Regions from separate parts of the Blastochloris tepida genome, predicted to be linked through region 2. Evidence: predicted binding sites of a transcription regulator. Region 2 holds the regulator's gene; each other region holds the start of a gene.

The links. The regulator HrcA, encoded in region 2, represses chaperone genes, less so after heat shock. The targets are predictions, from matches to a motif close to GTTAGCACTCNCNNNNNGNGAGTGCTAAC.
Positions count from the first base shown of each region.
Region 1: the regulator HrcA is predicted to act here: its motif matches at 2,547-2,575, upstream of groES (co-chaperone GroES).
Region 3: the regulator HrcA is predicted to act here: its motif matches at 2,104-2,132, upstream of groES (co-chaperone GroES).

Region 1 covers NZ_AP018907.1:126,618-136,128, reverse strand. The annotation lists gene groL (chaperonin GroEL) at 403-2,037, opposite strand; gene groES (co-chaperone GroES) at 2,141-2,434, opposite strand; gene BLTE_RS00555 (lysozyme inhibitor LprI family protein) at 2,710-3,231, opposite strand; gene BLTE_RS00550 (hypothetical protein) at 3,276-4,019, opposite strand; gene BLTE_RS00545 (polysaccharide biosynthesis tyrosine autokinase) at 4,341-6,722, opposite strand; gene BLTE_RS00540 (hypothetical protein) at 7,192-7,893, opposite strand; gene BLTE_RS00535 (carboxymuconolactone decarboxylase family protein) at 8,405-8,971, shown strand.
Region 2 covers NZ_AP018907.1:3,528,847-3,538,357, reverse strand. The annotation lists gene BLTE_RS16000 (ABC transporter ATP-binding protein) at 1-603, opposite strand, end outside; gene BLTE_RS15995 (ActS/PrrB/RegB family redox-sensitive histidine kinase) at 792-2,144, shown strand; gene BLTE_RS15990 (ActR/PrrA/RegA family redox response regulator transcription factor) at 2,336-2,905, shown strand; gene grpE (nucleotide exchange factor GrpE) at 2,942-3,586, opposite strand; gene hrcA (heat-inducible transcriptional repressor HrcA) at 3,651-4,751, opposite strand; gene rph (ribonuclease PH) at 4,991-5,704, shown strand; gene rdgB (RdgB/HAM1 family non-canonical purine NTP pyrophosphatase) at 5,704-6,345, shown strand; gene hemW (radical SAM family heme chaperone HemW) at 6,332-7,489, shown strand; gene BLTE_RS15960 (penicillin-binding protein activator) at 7,946-9,142, opposite strand; gene rsmI (16S rRNA (cytidine(1402)-2'-O)-methyltransferase) at 9,278-9,511, shown strand, end outside.
Region 3 covers NZ_AP018907.1:665,366-674,876, forward strand. The annotation lists gene BLTE_RS03005 (exopolysaccharide biosynthesis protein) at 1-61, opposite strand, end outside; gene BLTE_RS03010 (usg protein) at 238-519, opposite strand; gene BLTE_RS03015 (hypothetical protein) at 648-848, opposite strand; gene BLTE_RS03020 (3-hydroxybutyrate dehydrogenase) at 1,182-1,964, opposite strand; gene groES (co-chaperone GroES) at 2,265-2,579, shown strand; gene groL (chaperonin GroEL) at 2,798-4,432, shown strand; gene BLTE_RS03035 (transglutaminase family protein) at 4,822-5,673, opposite strand; gene BLTE_RS03040 (alpha-E domain-containing protein) at 5,703-6,644, opposite strand; gene BLTE_RS03045 (circularly permuted type 2 ATP-grasp protein) at 6,678-8,093, opposite strand; gene BLTE_RS03050 (competence/damage-inducible protein A) at 8,346-9,095, shown strand; gene BLTE_RS03055 (HigA family addiction module antitoxin) at 9,175-9,492, opposite strand.

The DNA of each region.
Region 1 (9,511 bases), 550 kb from region 2:
TATGTCGGTCTCCGTCGAAACCTGCCCGGCCATGACGACGACGGGTCAAAGGCGAGGGCCTTTAGCATAACGCCACGGCGGCGGACTTGCGGATCGCTGGCCTGGACTGACCACGCAGCCGTCACCGAACCGGGCACAAACGAAAAGAGGGGGCCAAAGCCCCCTCTTCCGCATCCGATGATTGGCAGACGGCTCAGACGTCCATGCCGCACCCGAAGTCGGCTGCTGCCGACTTCGGCGCCAGGATCCCCAGCCGGCTGTTGCCGGCTTCGGCACCCCAAGTGATGGGCGGCATTTCGGCCTTCTGATCAAAGATCAGAAGTCCATGCCGCACCCGAAGCCGGCTGTTGCCGGCTTCGGTACCTCAAGTGATGGGCGGCATTTCGGCCTTCTGATCAAAGATCAGAAGTCCATGCCGCCCATGCCGCCACCCGGCATCGCCGGCGCGGCTTCCTTCTTCGGCAGCTCGGCGACCATGGCCTCGGTGGTGATCAGGAGGCCCGCCACCGACGCGGCGTCCTGCAGCGCGGTGCGCACCACCTTGGCCGGATCGACGATGCCGGCCTCGAGCAGGTCGACATAGGCCTCGGTCTGGGCGTCGAAGCCCAGCGTCTGCGACGAGGACTCGAGCAGCTTGCCGACCACGATCGAGCCTTCCACGCCGGCGTTCTCGACGATCTGACGGATCGGCGCCTCGAGCGCGCGCAGCACGATGTTGATGCCGGCCTGGACGTCCGGATTGGCGTTCTTGAGCCCGGCGATCGCCTGCTTGGCACGCAGCAGCGCGGTGCCGCCGCCCGGGACGATGCCTTCTTCCACCGCGGCGCGGGTGGCGTTGAGGGCGTCCTCGACGCGGTCCTTCTTCTCCTTCACCTCGATCTCGGTGGCGCCGCCGACGCGGATCACCGCGACGCCGCCGGCGAGCTTGGCCAGACGCTCCTGCAGCTTCTCGCGGTCGTAGTCCGAGGTGGTCTCCTCGATCTGGGCCTTGATCTGGGCGACGCGGGCCTCGATGTCGGCCTTCTGGCCGGCGCCATCGACGATCGTGGTCTTTTCCTTCTCGATGATGATCTTCTTGGCGCGGCCAAGCATCTGAAGGTTGACGTTCTCGAGCTTGATGCCGAGGTCTTCGGACACCACCTGGCCGCCGGTGAGGATGGCGATGTCCTCCAGCATGGCCTTGCGGCGATCGCCGAAGCCCGGCGCCTTGACCGCCGCGACCTTGAGGCCGCCGCGCAGCTTGTTGACGACCAGGGTGGCCAGCGCCTCGCCCTCGACGTCCTCGGCGACGATCACCAGCGGACGCGACGACTGGACGACGGCTTCGAGCACCGGCAGCATGGCCTGCAGGCCCGAAAGCTTCTTCTCGAACACCAGGACGAAGGCGTCCTCGAGCTCGGCCACCATCTTCTCGGCATTGGTGATGAAGTAGGGCGAGATGTAGCCGCGGTCGAACTGCATGCCCTCGACGATCTCGACGTCGGTATCGAGGCTCTTGGCCTCCTCGACGGTGATCACGCCCTCATTGCCGACCTTCTGCATGGCGTTGGCGATCATCTCGCCGATCTGCTTGTCGCCATTGGCGGAGATGGTGCCGACTTGGGCGACCTCCTCCGACGACTTCACCTTCTTGGCGCGGCCGGCGATGTCGGCGAGCACCGCGGTGACGGCGAGGTCGACGCCGCGCTTCAGGTCCATCGGGTTCATGCCGGCGGCGACCGACTTGGCGCCTTCCTTCACGATGGCCTGGGCGAGAACGGTGGCGGTGGTGGTGCCGTCACCGGCGGTGTCGTTGGTCTTGGAGGCCACCTCGCGCACCATCTGGGCGCCCATGTTCTCGAACTTGTCCTCAAGCTCGATTTCCTTGGCGACGGTGACGCCGTCCTTGGTGATGCGCGGCGCGCCGAACGACTTCTCGATCACCACATTGCGGCCCTTGGGGCCGAGCGTGACCTTCACGGCGTTGGCGAGAATGTCGACACCACGCAGCAGCTTCTCGCGCGCGTCGGCCGAAAACCGGACTTCCTTCGCAGCCATTTCGAATCTTCCTTGACGGTTCCTGCCCCCGGCCCCGGGATCGGGGCGCACGGAGGCTCACAAATCGTGGGGGAGCGGCCGCAAGGCTGCGGCCGCGTGTGGCTCAGCCGATGATGCCGAGAATGTCGGATTCCTTCATGATCAGGAGGTCCTGACCGTCGATCTTGACCTCGGTGCCCGACCACTTGCCGAACAGCACGCGGTCGCCGGCCTTGACGTCGAGCGGAACCAGCTTGCCGGACTCGTCGCGCGCGCCGGGGCCGACCGCGATCACTTCACCCTGCTGGGGCTTTTCCTGGGCGGTGTCCGGAATGATGATGCCGCCGGCGGTCTTCTGCTCGGCGTCGATGCGCTTGACGACGACGCGGTCGTGCAGCGGACGGAAGGTGCTCGCCATGGAAATCTGTCCTTGAATTACGGTGCCTGATCAACGGCGCCGTGGGTCAGCGACCGTGAAACGGATGTCTCGACCGGCGCCTGCCGCGAAGGCCGGCGTCCTGGTCCGCGCTGTTAGCACTCAATTGGGACGAGTGCTAAGCGACTGTGGGCGAGATAGTCAGCCGCTCCCGACAAGTCAAGGGCGCCGGCTGCCGCAGATGGCCCTCGCCGGGCCGGCAGGGTAAATGGCGCGCCGGCCGAGCGAGCCCGGGTGCATGATGCGGCAGGGCGCCGTCACTCCAGCCCGTAGCGCCGCTTCAGATCGGCGATGCGCTCGCGGTCGGCGGCGAGCATGCATTGCGCGCGTTCCTCGAAGATGTTGGCCTTGGGGCCGCGTTCGAGAAAGACCAGCTGGCCGCATTCGAGATTGCGCGCCTCCTTCCAGCGCGCATGCACCTCGTCCAGCATGCGGATCCAGCGCGAGCGGTAGCCGGCAGGCAGATCGCTGCGCGCCTCGACCGAGGTGCGGGCCGCCACCACCGTCATCTCCAGCACACGGCGGCTGAACTCCAGCGTCGCATGGAGGCAGCGGTTGAACAGGATGCGCGACAGGCCGCGGTCGCAGCCGCCGAGCGGGCGGTCGCGGCTCGGCAGCACCACCTCGAACGCCGGGGCGCCGGCCGGCGCCGGTCCCGCCGGGTCGCCGAGATCGTAGCGGGGGATGAAGCCGGGCGCGATCTGGCGGACGGCGGGCGCGGCCCCCTCCTCCGCACGGCTGGCCACCGCACCAAGGAGCGCCGGCAGCAGGACAAGCATAACCGCGACGCCGCAGCCCGGCGCCCGAAGACGCGAGCGATCGCTCAGCGATTCCACGGCCGCCTTTCCCGCTCGGCGATGCCCGGCACCTTGGCCTCGACCCCGGCATTGCGCAACGCGCGCGCGAAGCTGGCGAGCACCGGTTCGGGCACATCCACCAGCTGCGGCAGCACCATCTCGCGAACCACCGTGTCGCTCGACTGGAACGCCTCGACCGCCTCGCGCATCACCCGACCTTTGAGCAGGCTGAGGAATTCATGCAGGATCGCCGGGCGCAGATCCTCCGGCACGGTGGCGAGCAGCGGCAGCATCAGCCGGCTGCGCTTGCGCATGATCCAGGCTTCGTTCGGTCCAAGCTCATAGGACAGGCGCAGCCGGTCGTAGCTGCCGGGAAGAATGCCCTCCTGGGTCGCCTCCTGCCAGAACAGCGCAAACCAGATCAGCGGCTCGTGCGGCGAGCAGACCAGCAGTCGCTGCGCGGCATCGCGGAAGTCGCTCCAGGCGATGCGGCCGGCATCGTCGGTTTCGGCCGCCTCGGCGACGCGCAGGCGGAACAGCGCCACCGCCCGCCAGGTTGCGACCTCGCAGCCGAGCTGCGGCTCCACCCGGTCGGCGATCTGCCCGAGCCGCGCGATCGCCTGCGGCGGCAGGGTCTCCTCATTGAGGATGCGCCGGCCGGCGGAAAGCACGGCGTCGTCGCGAACGGTCAGCGGCACGATGGTCGCGACCCACCACAGGCCGCACAGGACGACCACAAGGGAGGCCAGCCGGATGAACAGAGCCGCCACGTGTCCCCCGCCCGTTGCCGTCCCGTTTGCCGCTCACACGGTTTCCGGCTGATCCCGCCTTTGAACCGCATTCCGATCGCCGAAAATCCCGTTTCCGGAAGGCTCTTGCAGAACCGGGCTTTCTGCGAGGCCGCTTCCGGCACCCCGAAGGGACCACCCGGAAACCGGACCGGACCGGATCGCGCTCGATACACACAGACTGCGACACGAAATCCGGCCGATCAAGCCGGATTTCGCAGTCCGGCCGTCGAGGATCCCCTTCATAAAGGGAACACGGCAAGCATGTTTCCGGGACGGCGGAATGACCGCCCGGAAACGACATCAGTCATGATAGCCGTAACGGGAATAGTATTTGTTGAAATAGTAGGAGCCCTTGTAGGTCTCGAATTTCGACATGGCCTTGACGTTGACCTTGTTGAGAACGGCGCCAAGCAGCCGGTCGCGGATGGCCTCGGATGACTGCAGCGCCTCGGCGACCACGTCGATCTTGGTGCGGCCCCAGTCGATCACGAACAGGAAGCCGTCGATCTGCGGCGCCACGGCCCGCGCGTCGACCACCGGCCCGAGTGGCGGCAGATCGATGATGACGTAGTCATAAAGGGTGCGCAGATGGTCGAGCACCTGCTTCATCGCCGCCGATGTCAGAATGTCGTTGGTGTTGGCGATGCGTTCCTTGACCACGGTCGGCAGCAGGTGAAGGCCGGTGACCGGATCGACCATCAGCACGGCATCGAGCGCGACCTGACCGGCCAGCACCTCGACGATGCCGGCCTGGGCGCCGTTTGCGTCCGCCGCCACCATGCGCCGCGACAGGGACGGGTTGCGCAGGTCGGCATCGAACAGCAGCGTCTTCTTGCCGCTGTGGGCGATCATCTGGGCGAGATTGGCGGCGACGGTGGACTTGCCCTCGTTGGGAATCGCCGAGACCACGCCGAGCACCTTCACCGGGCGGCTGATCTGGGCGAGATCGGCCGCCACCTTGACGCTCCGCAGCGTCTCGGAGAAGCGCGAGAACGGCGCATCGATCGTGTAGCGCAGCAGGCCGGCGTCCGACGAGACACCGCCCCGGCCCTCGTCCTCGGCGGCCGGCGCATCGGAGCCGGGCGCCGTGTTGGCAGCCGCGTTTGCCCCGGCCTTGCCGATCGCTCTTGACCCCGGCCGGCCGGCCGGACGCGCAGACGGCCGCGCCGGCCGCACCAGTGGCAGCAGGCCGAAGCAGCTGATGCGCAGGAAATGCTCGACATCGCTGACCGTGCGGAACACGCGATCGAGCTGCTCGCGCAGGAAGCCAACGCCGACCCCGCCAAGCAGGCCGATGAAGATCGCGATCGCCATCACCACCGACAGCCTGGGATAGCTCTTGACGTACGGCCTGGAGGCGCTGGTGATGACGCGCGCCTCGGTGATCGGGAACGACTGCTGCTGCAGCGCCTCGGTGTAGCGCTGCAGGAAGCTGTCATAGAGGGTCTGGTAGGTCTGGGCCGTGCTCTCCAGGTCGCGCAGCGCGATCTGCGCCTGATTGGTGGTGCCGGCGTCGCGGATCACATCGTTCAGACTGGCCTGGATCGACTCTTCGCGGACCTTGGCGATCTCGTAATCGCTCTTGTAGGTCTCGGCGATGCGCTTGAGCTCCTCCTGCATCACGCGCTTGAGCTGGACCATCTCCGACCGCAGCTTCAGCACGGCAATATGATCCGTGCCATAGCGCTGCGACCAATCGGCCTCGCGCTTGTTGGCATCGAGCAGTTGCTGGCGCAGCCGGGTGATGACCTCGTTGCGCAGCACATCCGCCACCACCGCATCGCCGATCTCGCCGCCCGTGCGCAGGATCTCGTCGACGCGGTCGAGCTTGGCCTTGGCTTCCGCCGTCTGGGCACGAGCCTGGGTCAGCTGGGAGTTGATCTCCTGCAGCTGCTGCTCGCCGATCAGCCGGGTTCCGCTGCCGCCGGTCGAGAAGCTGATGATGTTGTTGCGCTGCTTGAAATCCTCGACCGCGCGGGCGGCGTGCTGGGCCTGGTCGCGCAACTCCTTGATGCGATCCTGCATCCACACCGAGGCGCGGCGGGTCGCCTGATACTTGGCCTCGAGCTGGTCGACGATGTAGGCCTCGGCCAGGGCGTTGGCCACCTGCGCCGCTTTGTTGGGATCGAGCGATGAGAACGAATATTCGATCACATAGGAGCGGCCGAGCTGCTTGACCTTGAGATTCTGCTTCAGATAGCCGACGGCTTTGCGCTCGAGAAATTCGGTGGAGACGTCTGCGTCATCGCCGCCGCCGAAGAGAATCGAGATGCCGTCGCTCACCGCGCCGATCACCGTTCCGAGCACGCTGGGCGTTCCGCCGACGAACTCCGGATCCTCGGTGAGCTTGAGGTCGCGGATGACCGAAAGCGCCACGTTCTCCGACTGCAGCAGCTGCACCTGGCTGTCGACCGCCGCCGTGTCGATCATGCCGTCGGCGAGCACCGACTGCTGCTGGAAGAGCTGGATCTTGCGGGTGTCGATGATCAGCTGGCCCGCCGACGTATAGATCGGCGGCGTGGTCAGCATGAAGATGGCGCCCAGAACGAGGCCAGTCATCGCGCCGGCAGCGATCACGGTCAGGTTGCGGCGAAGAAACGTATAGAGACTGACGAAATCGAACCCGGTTTCGGCCGTCTCCGCCTGATCCGGCGCGCCGGCTGTCCGATCGACCTGCAGCATGATCACCCTGCCCCGAATGTCCCGGATCCGCTTGTCCTTGGGACGCCGCCGTGAAGTCTCATCCGGCTTCCGGTTGATCCCGTCGGGATGCCGGAAACGCCTTGCCGAAAAACAGTCTCGCCGAAACCCCCTTGTTGGATAACGGGATTTTCGGCGATCGGAACACGGTTCCCGGCTTGGTCAGCCGGACACCCCATCGATCCGCGCCAACCCTGTCCGCGCGCTTCAGGAGCGACGCCAGCAGGCGCCTCGCGGCCGTGGCACCGCACCCGCCCGGCCGCGCATCGAACTCACGCCTGTTGGATTCATGCCTGCCGCTCGGCGCATCCAGAATCCCGCAACCGGTTCCGAGCCACCGCCGAACGCGTCCTGCCATCGCGCAAGATCTGCCATGGTGCAAGATCTGGCATCCGGCAAAATCTGCCATGGCGCACGACGCGTCGGCAACGCGAAAGGCCCGGACAGCCGCTCAGAATGGGCTGATCGAGTTTGTGTACGAATAATATGAATTATAGCGGGTCACCGACGCACTGGCGCCACCGCCGCCGGTGATCGGGTTGGAGCTGCTTGTGCCAAAGGCAGAGTTGCCCTGGGCGGCCCCGCCGCCGCCGCCCCCGCCGGCACCGGCGATCGAACCGACAGGCCCTGCGCCACCGCCGGTACCGCCGCCGAGGCCCGCAGTGTCCGGATTGAGCCCGGTCGAGCGGTTATAGCCGGCGATCAGGAACGAGTTGCCGCGCGCCACGAGTTCCTGGACCAGCCGTAGATTGTCGAGATCCTTGCGCGCCATGAGATCGGCCGCGAGCCGTCCCAGCACCTCGCCGACCGTCTCGGACTGGGCCGAATTCAGGTTCGGCATCAGACCCTTGATGTGATTGAGCGCAACGCCGAGCTGGTTGGCGTTGGCGTCGAGAAAGCCGCGCAGCGCATTGGCAAACGACGCGCCGCCCGCGGGAAAGCGCTGCGTGATCTCGGCCGCGGTGGTTTCAGCTGTGATCGGCGCGATCGGCTGGACGGCGCTCGCCTGCGCGGCAGGCTGCGCCTGCTGAGCGCTGACACCCGTCACCGGCAGTGCCCACAATCCCGCCGCCCCCAATGAAAGTGCGATCGCCTTCAGTCGGATCGAGGTCATGCGAAAAATCCCTTTATCGTCGGCGGCAACGTACAGCAATTGCCTCGTCTCTGCAACCTTGCGTTAACGACGCGCTCATCCGCAAAATCCGGCCGGCGTCATGGAAAGTTCACGCAAGATGGTTGATTTTAACCCATTCTTCCGCCGAACCGGCTCGCGCGAACCGGCGGGCCGGCGGCAAATGCGCCGATTCGCGTCCATCGCCTCTACTTTCAGTTGCTATCGGCGAGGTGCCGGGCTTTTTGCGAGATCCAGCCCGTCTCAGCCCGCACCAAATTGTTCACCTGTCCACACCCGGCAAACCACGCGAACGCCCTTGCGTGCCGATACGCCGTCCGGCCTGATACGGCTTCCGGCCTGCAGGCCGGAAAACCGATGCCGGCCGCGGAAAGAAATCTCCCCGCGGCTCAAGGGCCTTCGGCGAGACCGCGTCCTTCAATCCTGACAGGATCGACCGGAAACCGGTCGGATCGGCGGAAAACCGCGTTACACACCGCGCCGGCCGGCGGCACTCTTGGCCATCGTCTGCGGCGCGATCCTGGAGACGACGATGAGTTGGATCGCCACGCCCGCCCCGACGCAGTATCCGTGGTATCTGCGCGCGCTGTTCGCCATGCGCGACGCCATCGGCCGGCCGGTCGCCGAGCCGGTGCGGCAATGGGCGCGCACGCCGCGGGTGCTGCGCGCGTTTCTGGGGCTCTATCGGGCGATCGACCGCGCCGCCTCGCCCATCGAGCCCGCCTTGCGCGCGCTGATCATGGTGCGCGTGTCGCAGATCAATGTCTGCCCGTTCTGCGTCGACCTCAACGCCGCGCGCGCCCTGGAACGCAACGTCACCGAGGACAGGCTGTGGGCGCTCGACCGCTTCGAGACCTCGGACCTGTTCAGCGAACACGAGAAGGCGGCGCTGGCCTTCACCGAAGCCGTCACCATCACCGGCCGCACGATCGATGCCGCGCTGAAGGCGCGGCTCGCGTCAGCCTTCTCAGCCGACGCCATCGTCGAGCTGGCTGCGCTGATCGCCTTCCAGAACATGTCGAGCAAGTTCAACGCCGCCCTCGAGATCCCGGCCGCGGGCACCTGCCGGGTGCCGATCGCAGACGGCAAGGCGCCGTGAGCGCACCGAAGTGCGCCGCGTCCTCGGCGCCGAAGAGCCGGCCTGATCGGCCGGACGTGGCGTCACAACGCGGTGTTCCGGATTGGCATAAGGCCAAGTTTTCGGTAGGTAATGCCCGGTTCGGTCAAGGTCTCGGCCTATTCGCGGCAAAGCGGCTGCGGACATAGGTTGCCATGAGCATGCCTCCCCTTGAGCACGCATCCCCATGAGCACGCCTCCCGTCGTGCGTGGACATCTCGCCCGGCATCTTGAGGATTTTGCCAAGGCGAAGGACGTTGCCAGGCCCGCGGCCGACAGCCGCCCGGCCGAGGCCCCTTCGCGCTCACCCGGCTTTGCGCCCCCCGCCGCCGAAGCGACCGCCCCAGCCGAGCAACCGGCACCTCGTCAGGCCGCGGCGGCACCGGTGGGCGCGCCGGCCACCCCTGCCGCATCCGGTTCGCAGCGCCCCCTTCTCCCGCCCGGCAGCCGGATCGACCGGCTGGTCTGACACGGGCCCGCAATATGGCCGTGGCATGGGGCCGCTGCCGTCAGCGCTCCGTC
Region 2 (9,511 bases):
CAGCCGCTCGACCTCGCCCATATTGTGCGAGGCGAGCAGGATGGTGGCGCCGCGCCGCCGGCAGTAGTCCTGCAGGCGCGAGCGGATCCAGTCGGCGGTGTCGGGGTCGAGCGAGGCGGTCGGCTCGTCGAGCAGCAGCACCTCGGGATCGTTGATCAGCGCCTTGGCCAGCGCCACCCGCGTCTTCTGGCCGGCCGACAGCTTGCCGCACGGCCGGTCGAGCAGCCCGTCGAGGTCGAGATCGGCGGCGAGCCGGCCGATCCGCGCGGCGACGTCCGCCACCCCATAGAGCCGGGCGAACACCGAGAGGTTCTGCTGCACGGTCAGCCGGTGCGGCATGTCCACATAGGGGCTTTCGAAATTCATCCGGTGCAGCACCCGGTGGCGCTCATGCGCCATGTCGGCGCCGAGCACGGCGACGCGGCCCTCAGTCGGGCGCACCAGCCCCATGATCATGGCGATGGTGGTGGTCTTGCCGGCGCCATTGCCGCCGAGCAGCCCGGTCACCGAGCCGGCCGCGATGTCGAAATCGATGCCGCCGACCGCCAGCGTGGCGCGGTAGCGCTTGACGAGGCCGCGGGCGGCGATGGCCGCAGTGGTCATGGCCGCAGTGGTCATGGCCGGGGACGGGGCTGAAGGCGGGGCGGGGGCGGGACAATCATCGGCGGGCGGGTCAGGGCCGGCCGAGCCTATACGAGATCGGCCGGGCAGGCGAGGCGGCGGCGCCGGCGCAATTTGGAGCCGGCGCAATTTGGATTCGCGCCGCCCGGCCCCGCCGATATAGTGGCGCCATGCCGAAGCTTCTCGCCAGCACCCAACGCCTGGAACGGCGCAGCCTGCGCCTCGATACGCTGCTCACCTTGCGCTGGCTGGCGGTGGCCGGCCAGGCCATGGTCATCGTCGTGGTCTATCACGGCTTCGGCTATCCGATGCCGGTGGGCTGGGCGCTGGCGGCGGTCGGCATCTCGATCTGGCTCAACATCGCGCTGCGCCTGAAATATCCCCACGCCCACCGCCTCACCAACACCGAGGCGGCGGCCATCCTCGCCTTCGACATCGTTCAGCTGGCGCTGCTGCTCTATCTCAGCGGCGGGCTGGAGAACCCGTTCGCGCTGCTGTTTCTCGGCCCCGTGCTGATCTCGGCCAGCGCGCTGCCGCCCTCCACCACCGTCTATCTCGGCTTCCTGGCGCTGGTCTGCGCGCTGGTGGTGGCGGCGGTCCACCAGCCGCTGCCCTGGGCGCCGGACAGCCCGCTGCGGCTGCCGCCGCTCTATCAGGCCGGCGTGTGGCTGGCGATCCTGCTCGGCATGTCGTTCGTCGGCGTCTATGGCTGGCAGGTGGCCGAGGAGACCCGCCAGCTCACCGACGCGCTCACCGCCGCCGAACTGGTGCTGGCGCGCGAGCAGCATCTCTCCGCCCTCGACGGTCTGGCGGCGGCGGCGGCGCACGAGCTCGGCACGCCGCTCGCCACCATCGCCACCGTGGCCAAGGAGCTGGAGCGCGAGCTGCCGGCCGGCACCCCCCACGGCGACGACGTGCGCCTCCTGCGCGAGCAGAGCAACCGCTGCCGCGACATCCTGCGCAAGCTCACCTCGCTCGGCACCGACGAGGCGCCGTTCGACCGCATGCCGATCTCGCTCCTGCTGGAGGAGGTGGCCGCGCCCCACCGGCTGATCGGCGTCAGCGTGCGCATCGAGCGCCTCGCCGACCGGTCGAGCGAGCCGGTGCTGCTGCGCAATCCCGGCCTGCTCTACGGCCTCGGCAACATCATCGAGAACGCCGTCGACTATGCCGAGCGCGAGGTGGTGATCTCCATCCGCTGGACGCCGCGCGACGTGGTGGTGACGGTGGTCGACGATGGGCCGGGCTTCGCGCCGGACCTGCTCGGCAAGCTCGGCGAGCCCTACGTCACCGCCCGCTCGCCCGACCGGCGCAAGGCCGCGGCCGGCGACCAGTCGGGCCTCGGCCTCGGCTTCTTCATCGCCAAGACGCTGCTGGAGCGCTCGGGCGCCATGCTCACCATCGCCAACCGCGTGCCGCCCGAGCACGGCGCCATCGTCCGCATCGGCTGGCTGCGCGCAGCCCTCGACGAGGCGGCGGCCGAGGCGGCGGCCTTGTCGAGCGAACTGCAGGATATATCTTGAGGAATGCGGTTTCCGGCCTGCAAGGCCGGAGAACCGTATGCCGTTCGCCGAAAATCCTGTTACCGAACAAGGGATTTTCGGCGAGCCTGTTTCCGGTATCCCGAAGGGATCAACCGGAAACCGAATGACGCGGTTTCCGGCGGGTGATTTCGGACGCCGCGCGAGGGCCTTGATCCGGGGAGCGGAAGAGTATGACCGACGCAAGCGCGGGCGAGGTGGCAGAGAATTCTCTGCCGGACGACAGGTCGCTGCTCATCGTCGATGACGACAAGGCGTTCCTGCAGCGCCTGGCGCGGGCGATGGAGGCGCGCGGCTTCTCGGTCTCGACCGCCGAATCGGTGGCCGACGGGCTGGCCTTCCTCGATCATGGCGCGCCGGCCTTCGCGGTGGTCGACATGCGGCTCGGCGACGGCAACGGCCTCGACGTCATCGCCAAGCTGAAGGAGAAGCGCCCCGACGCCCACGGCATCGTGCTGACCGGCTACGGCAACATCGCCACCGCGGTGAATGCGGTGAAGGCCGGCGCCATCGACTATCTGGCCAAGCCCGCCGACGCCGACGACGTCGCCGCGGCGCTGCTCGCCAATGCCAGCCGCAAGCCGGAGCCGCCGGAGAATCCGATGTCGGCCGACCGGGTGCGCTGGGAGCACATCCAGCGCGTCTACGAGCTGTGCGGCCGCAACGTGTCGGAGACCGCGCGCCGGCTCAACATGCACCGCCGCACTTTGCAGCGCATCCTCGCCAAGCGCGCCCCGCGCTGATCCGTCCCGGACACGGGACGGCGGGGCGCGTCTCGTTCAGGCCGCGCCGCCATCCGCGGCCGGGGCGGCGGGGGCCTGCTTCGGCCCGCCCTTGGCGACGCCGACCAGCGCCGGCCGCAGGATGCGCTCGCCCAGCACGTAGCCGGTCTGCACCACCTGCACCACGGTGCCGGTCGGCACGTCCGGATTGGGCACCTCGAACATCGCCTGATGCAGGTTGGGATCGAACTTGCCGCCGGCCGCCTCGACCCGGCGCACGCCGTGCTTGTCGAGCGTCTTGGCCAGCTCGCGCTCGGTGAGCTGCACGCCCTCGACCAGCGTCTTGAGCGCGGCATCGTGCGCCACGGCCTCCGCCGGCACGGCGGCGAGCGCCCGCTCCATATTGTCGGCGACGTTCAGCACGTCGCGGGCGAAGGCGGCGATGGCGTAGCTCTTGGCGTCGGCAACCTCGCGCTCGGTGCGCCGGCGCAGGTTTTCCATCTCGGCCAGCGTGCGCAGCAGCTTGTCGCGCAGGTCGGCGGCCTCGGCCGCCAGCGCCGAGGCGTCGGCGACGGGCGAGGCGGCGGCCGCGTCCGCCGGGTTCGGCTGGGCGGCGGTCTCTTGTGCCGCAGTGTTCTGCGCCGCGGGATCGGCGGCCTCGGGGGTCTGGTCGGGATTCAAGGGGTGTCCGGACGTCGTCATGACGGCGATCCTGCCTTGGATGTCGGAAAGGTCGAGCCGGATATCGGCGGGAAAGTGCGAAAAATCAAGCCGAAGCGGGATCGCGCGGCGGCGCGCCGAGCAGCCGGCTCACCACCTTGGCGGTGTAGTCGACCATCGGGATGATGCGGGCATAGTTCAGCCGGGTCGGGCCGATCACCCCCAGAACGCCGACGATTCGGCCCTCGGCGTCGCGATAGGGCGCGGCGATGGTAGAGGAGCCCGACAGCGAGAACAGCTTGTTCTCCGAGCCGATGAAGATGCGCACGCCGTCGGCGGCCTCGGCGCGGTTGAGAAGGTCGATGACGCCGCGCTGGGCCTCCAGATCGTCGAACAGGGTGCGGATGCGCTCCAGATCCTCCAGCGCCCTCAGATCCTCCAGCAGATTGGCCTGTCCGCGCACGATCAGGCGCCGCTCGCCGACCGCGCCGCCCGACCAGGAGGCGAGGCCGGCCTGCACCAGACGCTGCGTCAACTGGTCGAGCTCGGCCTGGCTGGCGGTGAGCGCGGCCGAAAGCTCCGCGCGCGCCTCGGCCAAAGTGCGGCCGCGGATGCGCGAGGCCAGGAAGTTCGACGCCTCGACCAGCGCCGAGGCCGGCAGGCCCGGCGGCAGCGGCACCACGCGGTTCTCCACCTGCCCGTCGTCCGACACCAGCACCAGAAGCGCCTTGCCAGGGTCGAGCCCGACGAACTCGATGTGCTTGATGCGCGGGTCGGTCTTGGCCACCAGCACCACGCCGGCGCCGCGCGACAGGCCCGACAGCAGCGCCGAGGCCTCGGCCAGGATGCCGGACATGGTGCGGCCCTCGCCCGCCACCTGGGCCTCGATCGAGGCGCGCTCGGAGGCCGGCAGGTCGCCGACCTCGAGCAGCGCATCGACGAAGAAGCGCAGGCCGCTCTCGGTCGGCAGCCGGCCGGCCGAGACGTGCGGGGCAAAGATCAGCCCGGCCTGCTCCAGATCGGCCATGACGTTGCGCACCGAGGCCGGCGACAGCGGCGTGGTGATCAGCCGGGCGATGTTGCGCGAGCCGACCGGCTCGCCGGTGGCGAGGTAGCTCTCGACGATCTGCTTGAAGATCTCGCGCGAGCGCTGGTCGAGCTGGGCCAGCGCGACGGGAGGCACGACGACGGGACGGTCAAGCGGCACGGCCGGTTCTCCTTCGCCCGTAATCTGTTGCCGGCGGGCGCCGGCCGCAAGTTGACTCTGCAAGTCGACGCTGCAGGTCGACTCTGCAAGGTCGACTCTGCAAGTCGGTGCCGAACGTCGAAGCCGGCTTGCCGGGGCAGACACCGCCGCATAGAACGGCCCGGCCCGCTTGAGGCAAGAGCCCGTCAGGCAACAGCCCGTCGCGGCCCCGGTCCAGACCCGTCTTCAGGAGAGTTCCCATGCGTCCGTCCCACCGCGCCCCCGATCAGATGCGCGCGGTCTCCCTGGAGCGCGGCGTCGCCCGCTATGCCGAGGGCTCGTGCCTCGTGAAGTTCGGCGAGACGCATGTCCTGGTCGCTGCGACCCTGGAAGACAAGCTGCCGCCGTGGCTGAAGGGCCAGGGCCGCGGCTGGATCACCGCCGAATACGGCATGCTGCCGCGCGCCACCCATGAGCGCACGCGCCGCGAATCCTCGACCGGCCGCCCGTCCGGCCGCACCCAGGAGATCCAGCGCCTCGTCGGCCGGGCGCTGCGGGCGGTGGTCGACCTGCCGGCGATGGGCGAGCGCCAGATCACCGTCGATTGCGACGTGCTGCAGGCCGATGGCGGCACCCGCACCGCCGCCATCACCGGCGCCTGGGTGGCGCTCCACGACTGTTTCGCCTGGATGAAGGCGCGCAACATGATCCCGCGCATCCCGCTGAAGGATCACGTGGCGGCGGTGTCCTGCGGCATCCATGCCGGCGTGCCGGTGCTCGACCTCGATTATGCCGAGGACTCCAACGCCCACACCGATGCCAATTTCGTGCTGACCGGCGAGGGCGGCCTCGTCGAGATCCAGGGCACGGCCGAGAAGGATCCGTTCAGCGAGGCCGATTTGATGGCGATGCTGGGGCTGGCCCGCAAGGGCGTGGGCGAGCTCGTCGCGCTGCAGAAGCTGGCGGTGGGCTGATGGCGCGCCGGCTGGAGGGCGGGAAGCTCGTCGTCGCCACCCACAATTCCGGCAAGCTGCGCGAGATCCGCGAGCTGCTCGCGCCGTTCGCTGTCGAGCCGGTCTCGGCCGGCGAGCTGGGTCTGCCCGAGCCCGACGAGACCGGCACCACGTTCGCCGAGAACGCCCGCATCAAGGCCGAGGCCGCGGCGCGCGCGTCGAACCTGCCGGCGCTGGCCGATGATTCGGGGCTGGCGGTGTGGGCGCTGCACGGCGCGCCGGGCGTGTTCTCGGCGCGCTGGGCGGGCTCGGGAAAGGATTTTCTGCCGGCGATGGCGCGCGTCGAGGCGGAACTCGCCGCCCGCGGCGCGGTGGCGCCCGGCCAGCGCATCGCCCGCTTCGTCGCCGCGCTCTGCCTCGCCTGGCCGGACGGCCATGTCGAGGCGGTCGAGGGCACGATCGACGGTGACATCGTCTGGCCGCCGCGCGGCACGCTCGGCTTCGGGTATGATCCGATCTTTCGCCCCGAAGGCGAGACGCGGACATTCGGCGAGATGGACGCCGCCGAGAAGCACGGCATCGACTGGGACGCCGGGCGCGGCCTGTCGCATCGCGCCCGCGCCTTTCTGAAACTGGCGGAGACGTGTCTTGTGCGACGATGACGCGGACCCCGGCTTCGCCGTCTATGTGCATTGGCCGTTCTGCCTGGCCAAATGCCCCTATTGCGACTTCAACAGCTTCGTGCGCCCGCCGGGCACCGACGAGGCCCGCTACGCCCGCGCCGTCACCCACGAGATCGCCGCCACCGCCCAGCGCATCGGCCCGCGCACCGTGCGCTCGATCTTCCTCGGCGGCGGCACGCCCTCGCTGATGCAGCCGGCCACCGTGGCGGCGGTGCTGGAGGCGGTGGCCGAGCAGTGGTCGCTCGCCGACGACATCGAGATCACCATCGAGGCCAACCCGACCTCGGTGGAGGCCGAGCGCTTCCGTGGCTATCGCGATGCCGGCGTCAACCGCGTCTCGCTCGGCGTGCAGGCGCTGAACGACGCCGACCTCAAGGCGCTGGGCCGCATGCACACCGCCGCCGAGGCGCTGGCGGCGCTCGAGGTGGCGCAAAACACCTTCGCGCGCGTGTCGTTCGACCTGATCTATGCCCGCCCCGGCCAGACGGTGGCCGACTGGCAGGCGGAGCTGACCCGCGCGCTCGCCTTCGGCACCGAGCACCTGTCGGCCTATCAGCTCACCATCGAGGAGGGCACGCCGTTCTTCGCGCTGCAGGCGGCGGGCCGGCTCGCGACGCCCGATCCCGAGCTTGCGCGCGCGCTGTTCGACCTCACCCAGGCGCTGACCTTTGAGGCGGGCCTGCCGGCCTACGAGGTCTCCAACCACGCCCGGCCCGGCGCCGAGAGCCGCCACAATCTGATCTACTGGCGCTCGGGCGAATATGCCGGCTTCGGCCCCGGCGCCCACGGCCGGCTCATGGTCGAGGGCCGCCGCCGCGCACTCGCCGCCGAGCGCGATCCGGCGGCGTGGCTCGCGCGGATCGAGGCCGGGCAGAGCGGCGCGGTCACCGACGAGGCGCTGAGCCGCGACGAGATCGGCGACGAATTCCTGCTGATGGGGCTGCGGCTTGCCGAGGGCATCGACCTGAATCGCTTCGCCGCGATGTCCGGCCGCAGTCTCGACCCCGCGCGCATCGCCGACCTCGCCGGGTTCGGCTTCATCGAGCGGACCGGCGACCGCCTGCGCGTCACCGCCGCCGGCCTGCCGATCCTCGATGCGGTGGTGGCCGACCTCGCGGCGTGATCCCGGTTCGGTTGATGGGGAGCCCGGCTGATCGGCACGGGCCAACCGCTGGCCGGGAGCCGCGCGCCTTCCCTCTCCCCTTGCGGGAGCTACGGCGTTCACGGATTTGAATCGCCTGGGCCGAGAGAGATCGAGCCGAAACGCGATCTCTTTCGGCGTGACTTGCGCCTGCGGCGTCTGGCACAAGCCCGCCGTCGTCATGGCCGGGCTTGTCCCGGCCATCCACGTCTTTGTTTTCAAATAGGTTTTCAAGACGTGGATGCCCGCGACAAGCGCGGGCATGACGAGTTCAATCCTGCGGCCTCCGGTAACTGCCGATCCACCGCGTTCTCGATGAGACATCCGCAGCCTGTCCATTAAGCCATTGATGGCTCAGCACAGAATCAGATCCATGAATACCGTAGCCCGCAAGGGGAGAGGGGAAGAAAAGACTCTCGCCTCTACGCCGTGGTGCGATTACGCCGTCGTGAACGAGCGCGGCGAGGGCGAGATGATGCGCGAGGAACCGTTGCCGATCTGGTGCACGGCGAGACCGCGCTCGGACGTGCCGTCCGACTTGAAGCGGAAGATGCCGTCGATGCCGGAGAAGCCGGACGGGTTGGTCAGCACGCCTTCCGAGAAGCGCTGCGCGCCTTGCGTCTTCACCAACGCCGCCACCAGCGACACCGCGTCATAGGACAGCGAGGCGGTGCGCACCGGCTCGGATCCGAACTTGGCGCGGTAGCGCTGGGCGAAGCCGCGGAAGCCGGTATTGTCGGGCGCGGCATACCACGCGCCGTTGAACGCCGGGTCGCGGTGCACCGCCGGGTCGTCCCACAGGCCGGTGCCGATCAGCACCGTGCGGTTGGTGTCGAGCCCGGTGGCGCGCAGCTGGTTGACCACCGCCGCCGCCGCGGTGTGGCCGTCGGGCACGAACACGCAGTCGGCCTGCCGGGCCACGGCGCTGACCTGGGCCACCGCGCCGGCCGGGTTGCCGGCGGCGTAGCGGGCGAGCCCGAGCACCCGGCCGTTGTTCTTGGCCACCGCCTGCTGGAACTCGGCCTCCACCACCTGCCCGTAGGCGGTGTCCGGCAGCAGGGCGGCGAACGACTTGCGGCGCTGCTCGGCGGCGTAGCCGACGATGCGGTCGACGTCGGAGGCCGGCAGGAAGCTCAGGAGATGGACGCCGCGCGAGGCCACCTGGGCGTCGGTGGAAAACGCGATCACCGGCACCCCGCGCTGGCGGGCGATCTGCCCGGCCGGGCGCACCGCCACCGCGAACAGCGGGCCGAGGATGATCTCGCAGCCTTCCGAGATCGCCTGCTCGGCCGCCTGCTGGCCGCCCTGGGCCGAGCCGCCGTCGTCCTTGACGATCAGCGAGATGTCGGGCGCGTTGAATTCGGCGATCGCCAGCTCGGCGGCGTTCTTGAGCGACTGCGCCGCGGAACCGGCATTGCCGCTCGCCGTCAGCGGCAGGATCAGCCCGACCCGCACCGAGCCGGTGCCGATCGACATCGACGGCTTGCTCTCGGCTGGCCCGGCCGGCGGCGCATCGCCGAACATGTTGGCGCTCTGGCAGCCGCCGAGCGTTGCCGACACCCCGGCGCCCGCGCCCAGGCCGGCCAGCCGCAGCGCGGTGCGGCGCGATAGCGTTGGCGATACCGTGCCCGGCATCGTGCACGGTAGCGTTTCTGGCTCAGCGCGCTTCGGCGTGCGCATTCCCACTGCTCCGCGATTGGCGATTCCCGTTCTCAGGGTGCGATCACCACAGATTTCTGTCAAAACGACGCCTGGGAGACATCCGTAAAGGTGACGGGGCTTGTGGACAAGCGGCATCGGACCGGCGGCGCCGAGCAGGGCGGCGAGGACCGCTCATACCTGATCGCCGGCGCGCGGCTCGCCGCGCCCAAGGCGCGGGCCGGCCTGCACGTGGTGGCGACGCCGATCGGCAATCTCGGCGATATCACGCTGCGGGCGCTGGAGACGCTGGCGGGGGCGGATGTGATCGCCTGCGAGGACACGCGGGTGAGCAGCCGGCTGCTG
Region 3 (9,511 bases), 1.1 Mb from region 2:
CGGGATCCCCGACCGCCAGTTCGGACAAGAGATCAGACGTGCGGCGACCGGCGGCGGACATACTCAACTTCCCTGTGCCCGCCATTAGGTGTCTTAGGCCGCGGGCGAAATCAAGGCTCGGTCGCAGCCCTCCGTGTCATCCCGCTGCCGGATCTGATCCGGATACCTCCTTGGTGTGTTGCCGGCTGGTCGCTCATGCGGTCTCCGGGAGGCCGGGGGGCGCTCCCGGAAACCCTGTCAGTGCAGCCGGAACAGGCCGTCGACCATCTTGAATTCGGCCGGCCCGATCAGCCGGCAATGCGCGACGGTGACCGAGTGCAGCGGCCCTTCGAGTTGGCGCTGCCAGAACTCCAGAAACCGGGTCAGCGTCGGAAACTCGGGATAGAGGTCGTATTCCTGCCAGACATAGGACTGCAGGAACCGGGGATAGTCGGGCAGACGATAGAGGATTTGGGCCGTGGTCAGACCGTAACCGGCGACCTGCTTGCGGAAATCGTCGCTCACACCAGGGCTCATCATGTCGTCATGCTCCTTCAGGACGGCGGGGAAGGATTGTCGGAACAGCAGCGGCCAGGGACAAGTCACAATTCGTTTTCCAACGCCGGATCAAGGCGTTGGCAGCATTGATGGCGAATTGCTGACAATGTTCAGCGCGTTGTGGCTGCGCGCGGCGCGATGGCGGCCAGGCGGTGCGCCGCCTGGCCACCGACCGGCAGCTCGCCGGTGAGGCCGAGCGCAACGACTTGGCGTTCCTTGACGGCGACGGCCGGGCCTTCCCCGGCGGCGGCGAACAGCGCAAGCAGCCCGGTACTCGACAGGGCCAGCAAGGACAGGCAGCGAACCAGCATATCGACCTCCACGATGTCGACGGCGCGTCCGCAGGACCGTGCGGACGGCCGCACAATTCACCATGCAAGCGATGGTCCAGCCGCTGCCGGTACCAATCCGTTAACGATGACGCTTCCGTGACCCGCTGGCGAAAATGCCGCACTCGCGGGGCCTGCCGGGGCGGGGCCGGTCTCGTCCGTGGGGGCGAATGACTGGAGGAAAGGGCAGGGCGCCAAGCGGCGCCGCAGCCGCAACGCTGGTTGCTTAAAAATCAGGCAGAATGCGAAATTGCTCGAAATTGCGGCGGGTAGCCGGTGCCGGCCGCCCGCCGGATGTTGAGGCGCGGGCTGGATTCACTGCGCGGTCCAGCCGCCGTCCATGCTGAGCGAGGTGCCGCGCAGGTTGGAGGCGGCGTCCGAGCACAGGAACAGCACCAGCTCGCCGAGCTGCTCGGGCGTGACGAACTGCTTGGAGGGCTGCTTCTCGCTCAACAGCTCGCGGCTCGCCTCCTCATTGCTGATGCCCTTGCGGGCGGCGATGGCGTCGATCTGCTTCTGCACCAGCGGCGTGAGCACCCAGCCGGGGCAGATGGCGTTGGCGGTGATACCGGTCTCGGCCGTCTCCAGCCCCACCACCTTGGTCAGGCCGAGGATGCCGTGCTTGGCGGCGACGTAGGCGGACTTGTTGATCGAGGCGACGAGGCCGTGCGCCGAGGCGATGTTGATGATGCGCCCCCAATTGCGCGCCTTCATGCCCGGCAAGGCGTACTTGATGGCGTAGAATGCCGCCGACAGGTTGATGGAGAGCACCTGCTCCCACTTCTCCTCCGGGAAGTCCTCCACCGGCGACACGAACTGGATGCCGGCATTGTTGACCAGAATGTCGAGCCGGCCGAACTGGGCGATCGTTGCCTCGATCAGCCCCCTGGTCTCGGCGGGCTTCGACAGGTCGGCGCCATTGTAGGCGGCGCGCACCTTGTGGGTTTCGGCGATGCCCGCCCGCAGCTTCTCGATCTCGGCCGGCTCGCCGAAGCCGTTCAGCATCACGTCGGCGCCCTTGGCGGCGAGCGCCTGCGCAATCCCCAGCCCGATGCCGCTGGTCGAGCCGGTGACCACCGCCACTTTGCCCTTCAACATGTTCGTCTCCCCGTTTCCCGTTCCTCGCGGACCGTACGGTCCCGCTGAACCGTTCCGGTGCAGCTTACACGATGGCGGCGGGATGGAAGACGCCGGCTGCGTGTCTGCCGCAACGTGATGCTGGACCGGCCAGCGACATGTTGGCACTCCCCCGCAGCGAGTGCCAATTTTTTGCCGGGCCCCTCTTGCGGGGGGCTCGGGTGTCGCCTATCTGGCGGCTCGGACGGCGGCCCGCCTGAAGAGGGGGTGCCGGTCTCTGCGTGATTTATTCAGCAAACTCAATGTTTCAGGAGGAATGACATGAAGTTCCGGCCGCTCCATGATCGCGTCGTGGTCAAGCGCATCGACGCTGAGCATAAGACAGCCGGGGGGATCATCATTCCCGATACGGCCAAGGAAAAGCCCCAGCAGGGCGAAGTTCTGGCGGTCGGCCCGGGCGGGCGCGACGAAGCCGGCAAGCTGGTCGCGCTCGACGTCAAGGTCGGCGACCGGGTGCTGTTCGGCAAGTGGTCGGGCACCGAGGTCAAGATCGACGGCACCGAGGTGCTGATCATGAAAGAGTCCGACATCATGGGCGTGATCGACGGCGCCGAGGCCTCCAAGAAGGCTGCCTGAAATTGCAGGCTGCTTGAAACGGCAGGCTGCTTGAGACGGCAGGCTGCTTGAGACGGCAGGCTGCCTGAACAGCGAAAGCTGCCTGAGAGACTTCGCCTGATACGGCGCAGATGAGACGGCCGGGCCGGGCTCGGCCTCCACTTCGGACCCGATTGGAACGACGGCGGACCGCTCCGCCCGCCCGCGCACTGCGGGCGCGACAACCCAAGGACTGATCCATGGCTGCGAAAGACGTCAAGTTCTCCACCGACGCCCGCGAGAAGATGCTGCGCGGTGTCGACACCCTCGCCAATGCGGTGAAGGTCACGCTCGGCCCCAAGGGCCGCAACGTCGTGCTCGAAAAGTCGTTCGGCGCGCCGCGCATCACCAAGGACGGCGTCACCGTCGCCAAGGAGATCGAGCTCGAGGACAAGTTCGAGAACATGGGCGCGCAGATGGTGCGCGAGGTGGCCTCGAAGTCGTCCGACCTTGCCGGTGACGGCACCACCACCGCCACCGTTCTCGCCCAGGCCATCGTGAAGGAAGGCGCCAAGTCGGTCGCCGCCGGCATGAACCCGATGGACCTGAAGCGCGGCATCGACCTTGCCGTCGAGGCGGTGGTCGCCGACCTGCAGAAGAACTCCAAGAAGGTCACCTCCAACGACGAGATCGCCCAGGTCGGCACCATCTCGGCCAATGGCGACGCCGAGATCGGCCGCTTCCTCGCCGACGCGATGAAGAAGGTCGGCAATGAGGGCGTGATCACGGTCGAGGAGGCCAAGAGCCTCGCCACCGAGCTCGACGTGGTCGAGGGCATGCAGTTCGACCGCGGCTACATCTCGCCCTACTTCGTCACCAATGCCGAGAAGATGCGCGTCGAGATGGAGGATCCCTACATCCTCATCTACGAGAAGAAGCTCTCCGGCCTCAACGAGATGCTGCCGCTGCTCGAAGCCGTGGTGCAGACCTCCAAGCCGCTCGTCATCGTCGCTGAGGACGTCGAGGGCGAGGCGCTGGCCACGCTCGTCGTCAACAAGTTGCGCGGCGGCCTCAAGGTCGCGGCCGTCAAGGCGCCGGGCTTCGGCGATCGCCGCAAGGCCATGCTGCAGGATATCGCCATCCTCACCGGCGGCACTGCCATCAGCGAGGATCTCGGCCTGAAGCTCGAGAACGTCACGCTCGCCCATCTCGGCCGCGCCAAGAAGGTGGTGATCGAGAAGGAGAACACCACCATCGTCGACGGCAATGGCGCGAAGGCCGACATCGAGGCCCGCGTCGCCCAGATCAAGGCCCAGATCGAGGAGACCACCTCGGACTACGATCGCGAGAAGCTGCAGGAGCGTCTGGCCAAGCTCGCCGGCGGCGTTGCGGTGCTGCGCGTCGGCGGCGCCACCGAGATCGAGGTGAAGGAGAAGAAGGACCGCGTGGACGATGCCCTGCACGCCACCCGCGCGGCGGTCGAGGAAGGCATCCTGCCGGGCGGCGGCGTGGCGCTGCTGCGCGCGGTGAAGGCGCTCGAGTCGCTCAAGCCGGCCAATGACGACCAGAAGACCGGCATCGAGATCGTCCGCCGCGCCATCCAGGCGCCGGCCCGCCAGATCGTCACCAATGCCGGCGATGACGGCTCGGTGGTGGTCGGCAAGATCCTCGAGAAGTCCGACTACGCCTTCGGCTACGACGCCCAGACCGGCACCTATGGCGACATGTTCAAGGCCGGCATCATCGACCCGACCAAGGTCGTGCGCGCCGCGCTGCAGAACGCCGCTTCGGTCTCGGGCCTGCTGATCACCACCGAGGCGATGGTGGCCGAGCTGCCGAAGAAGGCCGTGGCCCCGGCGATGCCGGGCGGAGGCATGGGTGGAATGGACTACTGATCGCGCCAGCGATCAGACGGACCGGTACTTCGAACGGGATACGCGGGGCGGCTTCGGCCGCCCCGTTGCGTTTGGTGCCCCGTGGGATTGAAGCTTGCCGATGCGTAGCTTGATGCTGTTCCCAGGGGACCGGCTCGGCTCTCTTCTTCCCTCTCCCCTTGCGGGAGAGGGTGCCGAGCGATCGAACGATCGCGAGGCGGGTGAGGGGTGTCTCTTCAGGCGTGCGAACGTACGTACCCCTCACCCGGCTCGACCTCGCTGACGCTCGGTCTCGCCACCCTCTCCCGCAAGCGCGCGCGCCCGGGCGCGCGCAAGCGCGGCCCGGGTGGGAGAGGGAAGAAAGCGGCGATCAATCGGGAAACCTGCGAGCCGATCCCGCGAGAAGCCAGTCAGCTCTGGCTCTGCCGCTGCATCTGGCTCTGGGCCGACATCGGCGACTGGCCGACATGGACCTCGACGGTGAGGCTTTCGCCCGCGCCGCCGCGGCGACTGCCGCGCACCGGGGCGGCGCCGAGATAGTCGAGCCCCATGGCGACGCGGACGTGGGCGTCGGTGATGCAGATGCCGTTGGTGGCGTCGAAGCCGATCCAGCCGAGATCGGGCACGAACGCCTCGGCCCAGGCGTGGCTGGCCTCCGCCTCATCTCCGTCGCTGCCGCTGAAATAGTAGCCGCCGATATAGCGCGTCGGGATGCCGAGCCGGCGGGCGGTGGCAATGAAGATGTGGGTGATGTCCTGGCAGACGCCACGCTTCAGCGCGAAGGCCTCGGCGGCGGTGGTCGCCGCGTGGGTGGGGTCGCGGTCATAGACCATGTCGTCGTTCAGCCGGGTGAGCAGCGCGTGCAGCCGGCTGAGGGGGGCGGGCTCGCTGCTGCCGGCGATGTCGAGCGCGAACGCCTCGATGGCCGGGTCGGCGCGGGTGAGGTCGGTTTCGCGCAGGAACAGCGACACCGGCAGCCGCTCCACCGTGCCGCGCACCACGCCGTTGGTGTCCTCGGTCTCGACTTCGCCGGCGACCAGCACGTTGAGCTGGTCGATATGGCCATGCACCGAGAAGGTGTCGGTCAGATTGCCGAAGGCGTCCTCGTGGCGCTCCAGCCGGCAGTCGGCCGAAACCTCGACGCGCCAGTCCACGACATATTGGCCGTTATGGTTGCGCGGTGCCAGACGCAGGATCTGAATCAGCCCATTGACCGGCTGCTCGTAGCGGTAGCGGGTTTCGTGGCTGATGCAGATTCGCATGTCGGCGCGCCGGATGGATCAGCAGACTATCACACGAGATACTGTTCGGTCACTTCGCTGCCGAGCCGATGATTGTCGGCGAGGAAGCCGGTGATGAACTCGTGCAGGCCGGTGCCGAAGATGGTCTCCATGCGGGCGTTCTGCAGCCGGGCGCGCATGGCGCGGGCGTGGCGCTGGGCCGAGCCCTGGCGGCCATACTGCTGGGCCAGCATGTCGAGATAGCGGGTGATGTTCTCGTAGCAGCTCGCCAGCGAGCGCGGCATCTGCTCGTTGAGGATGAGGAAGTCGGCGACCAGCCAGGGCTTGACGCTCTGATTGTAGACCCAGTGGAACGAAGTGACGGCGGAGACCGCGCGCAGCACGCTGGTCCACTGGTAGTAGTCGAGCGCGCCGCCGACATGCGACTGGTCGGGCAGCAGCAGGTGGTATTTCACGTCGAGGATGCGCGCGGTGTTGTCGGCGCGCTCGATATAGTGGCCGAGCCGCTCGAACCAGTAGGAGTCGCGGCGCAGCATGGTGCGCGAGGCCGAGCCGTCGAACAGCAGCGAGGCTTCCTTGACCTTGTTGAGGAAGCGGGTGACCTCGTCGCGGTCGAGCTTGCGACGGTTGAGCTTCTTCAGCTCCAGCCACACGTCGTTGACCGCCTCCCACATCTCGATGGTCAGCGCGGTGCGCACCGCGCGCGCATTGGCGCGGGCGGTCTCCAGACAGCTCACGATCGAGGACGGGTTCTCCGGCGAGAAGGCGAGGAACTCGGTGACGGTGCGCTCGGTGGCCTCGCGATAGTGCTTGTGGAAGGAATCGGCGCAGCCGGTGGTGGCGAGCGCCGATTCCCACTCGTTGGAGGAGCCGCCATAGGAGGTGGGCAGCGAGGCCATGCGCTGGGCGACCTCGATGGTGCGGGCGACGAACTCGGCTCGCTCGACGTAGCGGGCCAGCCAGTAAAGATTGTCAGCGGTGCGCGACAGCATGAGCGTGGCCAGAGGACAGACGGTGGAACGAAATCATGCGCTGAGCACCCAGGTGTCCTTGGTGCCGCCGCCCTGCGAGGAATTGACCACCAGCGAGCCGGCCTGCAGCGCCACGCGGGTGAGCCCGCCCGGCACGATGCGCACGCCATTGCGTCCCTGCAGGACGTAGGGCCGCAGATCGACATGGCGCGGCGCGATGCCGTCCTCGACCATGCACGGCGTGGTGGACAGCGCCAGGGTCGGCTGGGCGATGAAGCTGGTGGGATCGTGCTTCAGCTTGGCGCGGAAGGTCTCGATCTCCTCCTTGCAGGCCTTCGGGCCGATCAGCATGCCGTAGCCGCCCGAGCCGTGCGTCTCCTTGACCACCAGATCGTCGAGATGGTCGAGCACATAGGCGAGCGCGTCGGGCTCGCGGCAGCGCCAGGTCGGCACGTTCTTCAGGATCGGTTCTTCGCCAAGGAAGAAGCGGATGATGTCCGGCATGTAGGAATAGACCGCCTTGTCGTCGGCAACCCCGGTGCCGACGGCATTGGCGAGCGTGACGTTGCCGGCCCGGTAGGCGCCGAGCAGGCCCGGCACGCCGAGCACCGAATCCGGACGGAAGGCGAGGGGATCGAGGAAGTCGTCGTCGACGCGGCGGTAGATCACATCGACGCGCTGCGGCCCCTCGGTGGTGCGCATGTAGACGATGTTGTTCTCGATGAACAGGTCGCGCCCCTCGACCAGCTCGATGCCGAGCTTGTCGGCCAGGAACGAGTGCTCGTAATAGGCCGAGTTGAAGAGGCCCGGCGTCAGCAGCACGCAGGTCGGGTCGGCGGCCGCGGTTGACGGCGCGACCGATTTCAGCGTCGCCAAGAGTTCGTCCGGATAGTTCTCGACCGGCGCCACCCGGTGGGTGGCGAACAGTTCGGGGAACAGCCGGATCATGATCTCGCGGTTCTCCAGCATGTAGGATACGCCGGAGGGAGTGCGGGCATTGTCTTCCAGCACGTAGAAGGTCTCGGGGTCGATCCGCACCACGTCGATGCCGGCGATGTGGACCCAGATGTCGTGCGGCACGCGCTGGCCGTTCATCTCCGGCCGGAACACCGGGTTCTGGAAGATCAGCTCCTCCGGCACGATGCCGGCGCGCATCACCTCGCGCCGGGAATAGATGTCCTGGATGTAGAGGTTGAGCGCGCGCACGCGCTGCTCCAGCCCTTTCGAAAGCTGGGCCCACTCCTCGTTGGCGATGATGCGCGGCACAATATCGAACGGGATCAGCCGCTCGGTCGATTCCGCATCGCCATAGACCGCGAAGGTGATGCCGATGCGGCGGAACAGGAATTCCGCCTCGCGCCGCCGCTCCTCCAGGAGGGCGCGCGGCACCGCGGCAAGCCATTCGGCCAACTGCCTGTAGCCGGGGCGGACCTGGCCGTTCATGCCCCGCATTTCATCGAAGGCCGTCATCGGTCGCCTTTCCGCTGGCGCATTCGCGCCTGACACAACCTTAGACGCAAATTCCGGGCCGATGGAAGAGGTAATGCTGCATTGTGCGGCAATTCCAGAACGCCGATCATCTCTGCCTAAATTTTACGCAATCAACCGCGCGACCGCCTGCCGGACGGGCGTTGCCCGGCCGGCGACTGATTCCGGCGACGATCGTATGGGATCCCGCCGGAAATCGGTCTACAGGCTTTTCGTCCGCTGGGGGAGCGCGCCATGGCCGAACCGAAATCCGTCACCGCCGCCGTGCTGGTCATCGGCGACGAGATCCTGTCCGGCCGCACCAAGGACCGCAATATCGGCCACCTCGCCGAGCGCCTGACCGGCATCGGCATCGACCTCAAGGAGGTGCGCGTCGTCAGCGACGACGAGGCGGCGATCGTCGAGGCGGTGAACGCGCTGCGCGCCCGCTACACCTATGTGTTCACCACCGGCGGCATCGGCCCCACCCACGACGACATCACCGCCGATTCGATCGCCAAGGCGTTCGGCGTGGCGATCGGCATCGACCCGCGCGCCAAGGCGCTGATGATGGAGCGCTTCGCCGAGGCCGACCTCAACGAGGCGCGCCTGCGCATGGCGCGCATTCCGGCCGGGGCGAACCTGATCACCAACCGCATCTCCAAGGCGCCCGGCTTCTGGATCGGCAATGTCATCGTCATGGCCGGCGTGCCGTCGATCATGCAGGCGATGCTGGAGGAGGTGATCCCCAAGCTCGAGACCGGCCTGCCGATGCTGTCGGAGACGGTGCGCGCCGATCTGCGCGAGGGCGATATCGGCACCGAGCTGGCGGCGGTGGCCAAGGCACACCCCGAGGTGACGATCGGCAGCTATCCGTTCCTCGACGAACTGGGCCTGCCGAACACCAATCTGGTGGTGCGGGCGCGCGACGCGGAAAAGCTCACCGCGGCCCGCGCCGCGGTGGAGACGATGCTGGCCGCGGTGCGGGCAAGACTTGGTCGCTGAAGACTCGGTCGGTGAGCTTTGGCCGGTGAGCTTTGGCCGGTGAGGGCTCGGCCGGTGGAGGAGCGGGCGGCGAGGCGGATCACGCCGCCCGGGACGTGACCTTGGCCGCGATCTTGGCAGCGGCGTCCGCAGCCGCCTTGGGGGCGTCGGCAGTGCGGGCCTGCTGCTGGTCGAAGCTCGCCTGCATGCCGATCCAGAATTCGGTGGACGTGCCGAAATAGCGGGCCAGACGCAGCGCCGTATTGGGCGACACCGCACGCCGGCCGCTGACGATCTCGCTCAGGCGCACGCGGGGAATGCCCAGAACCTTGGCGAGCGCATGCTCGCTCATGTTCAGCGGCTTGAGGAAATCCTTGCGCAGGACCTCGCCGGGGTGGGGCGATGCGAAATCGGCCATTTCTTCATCCTTGGCGCAT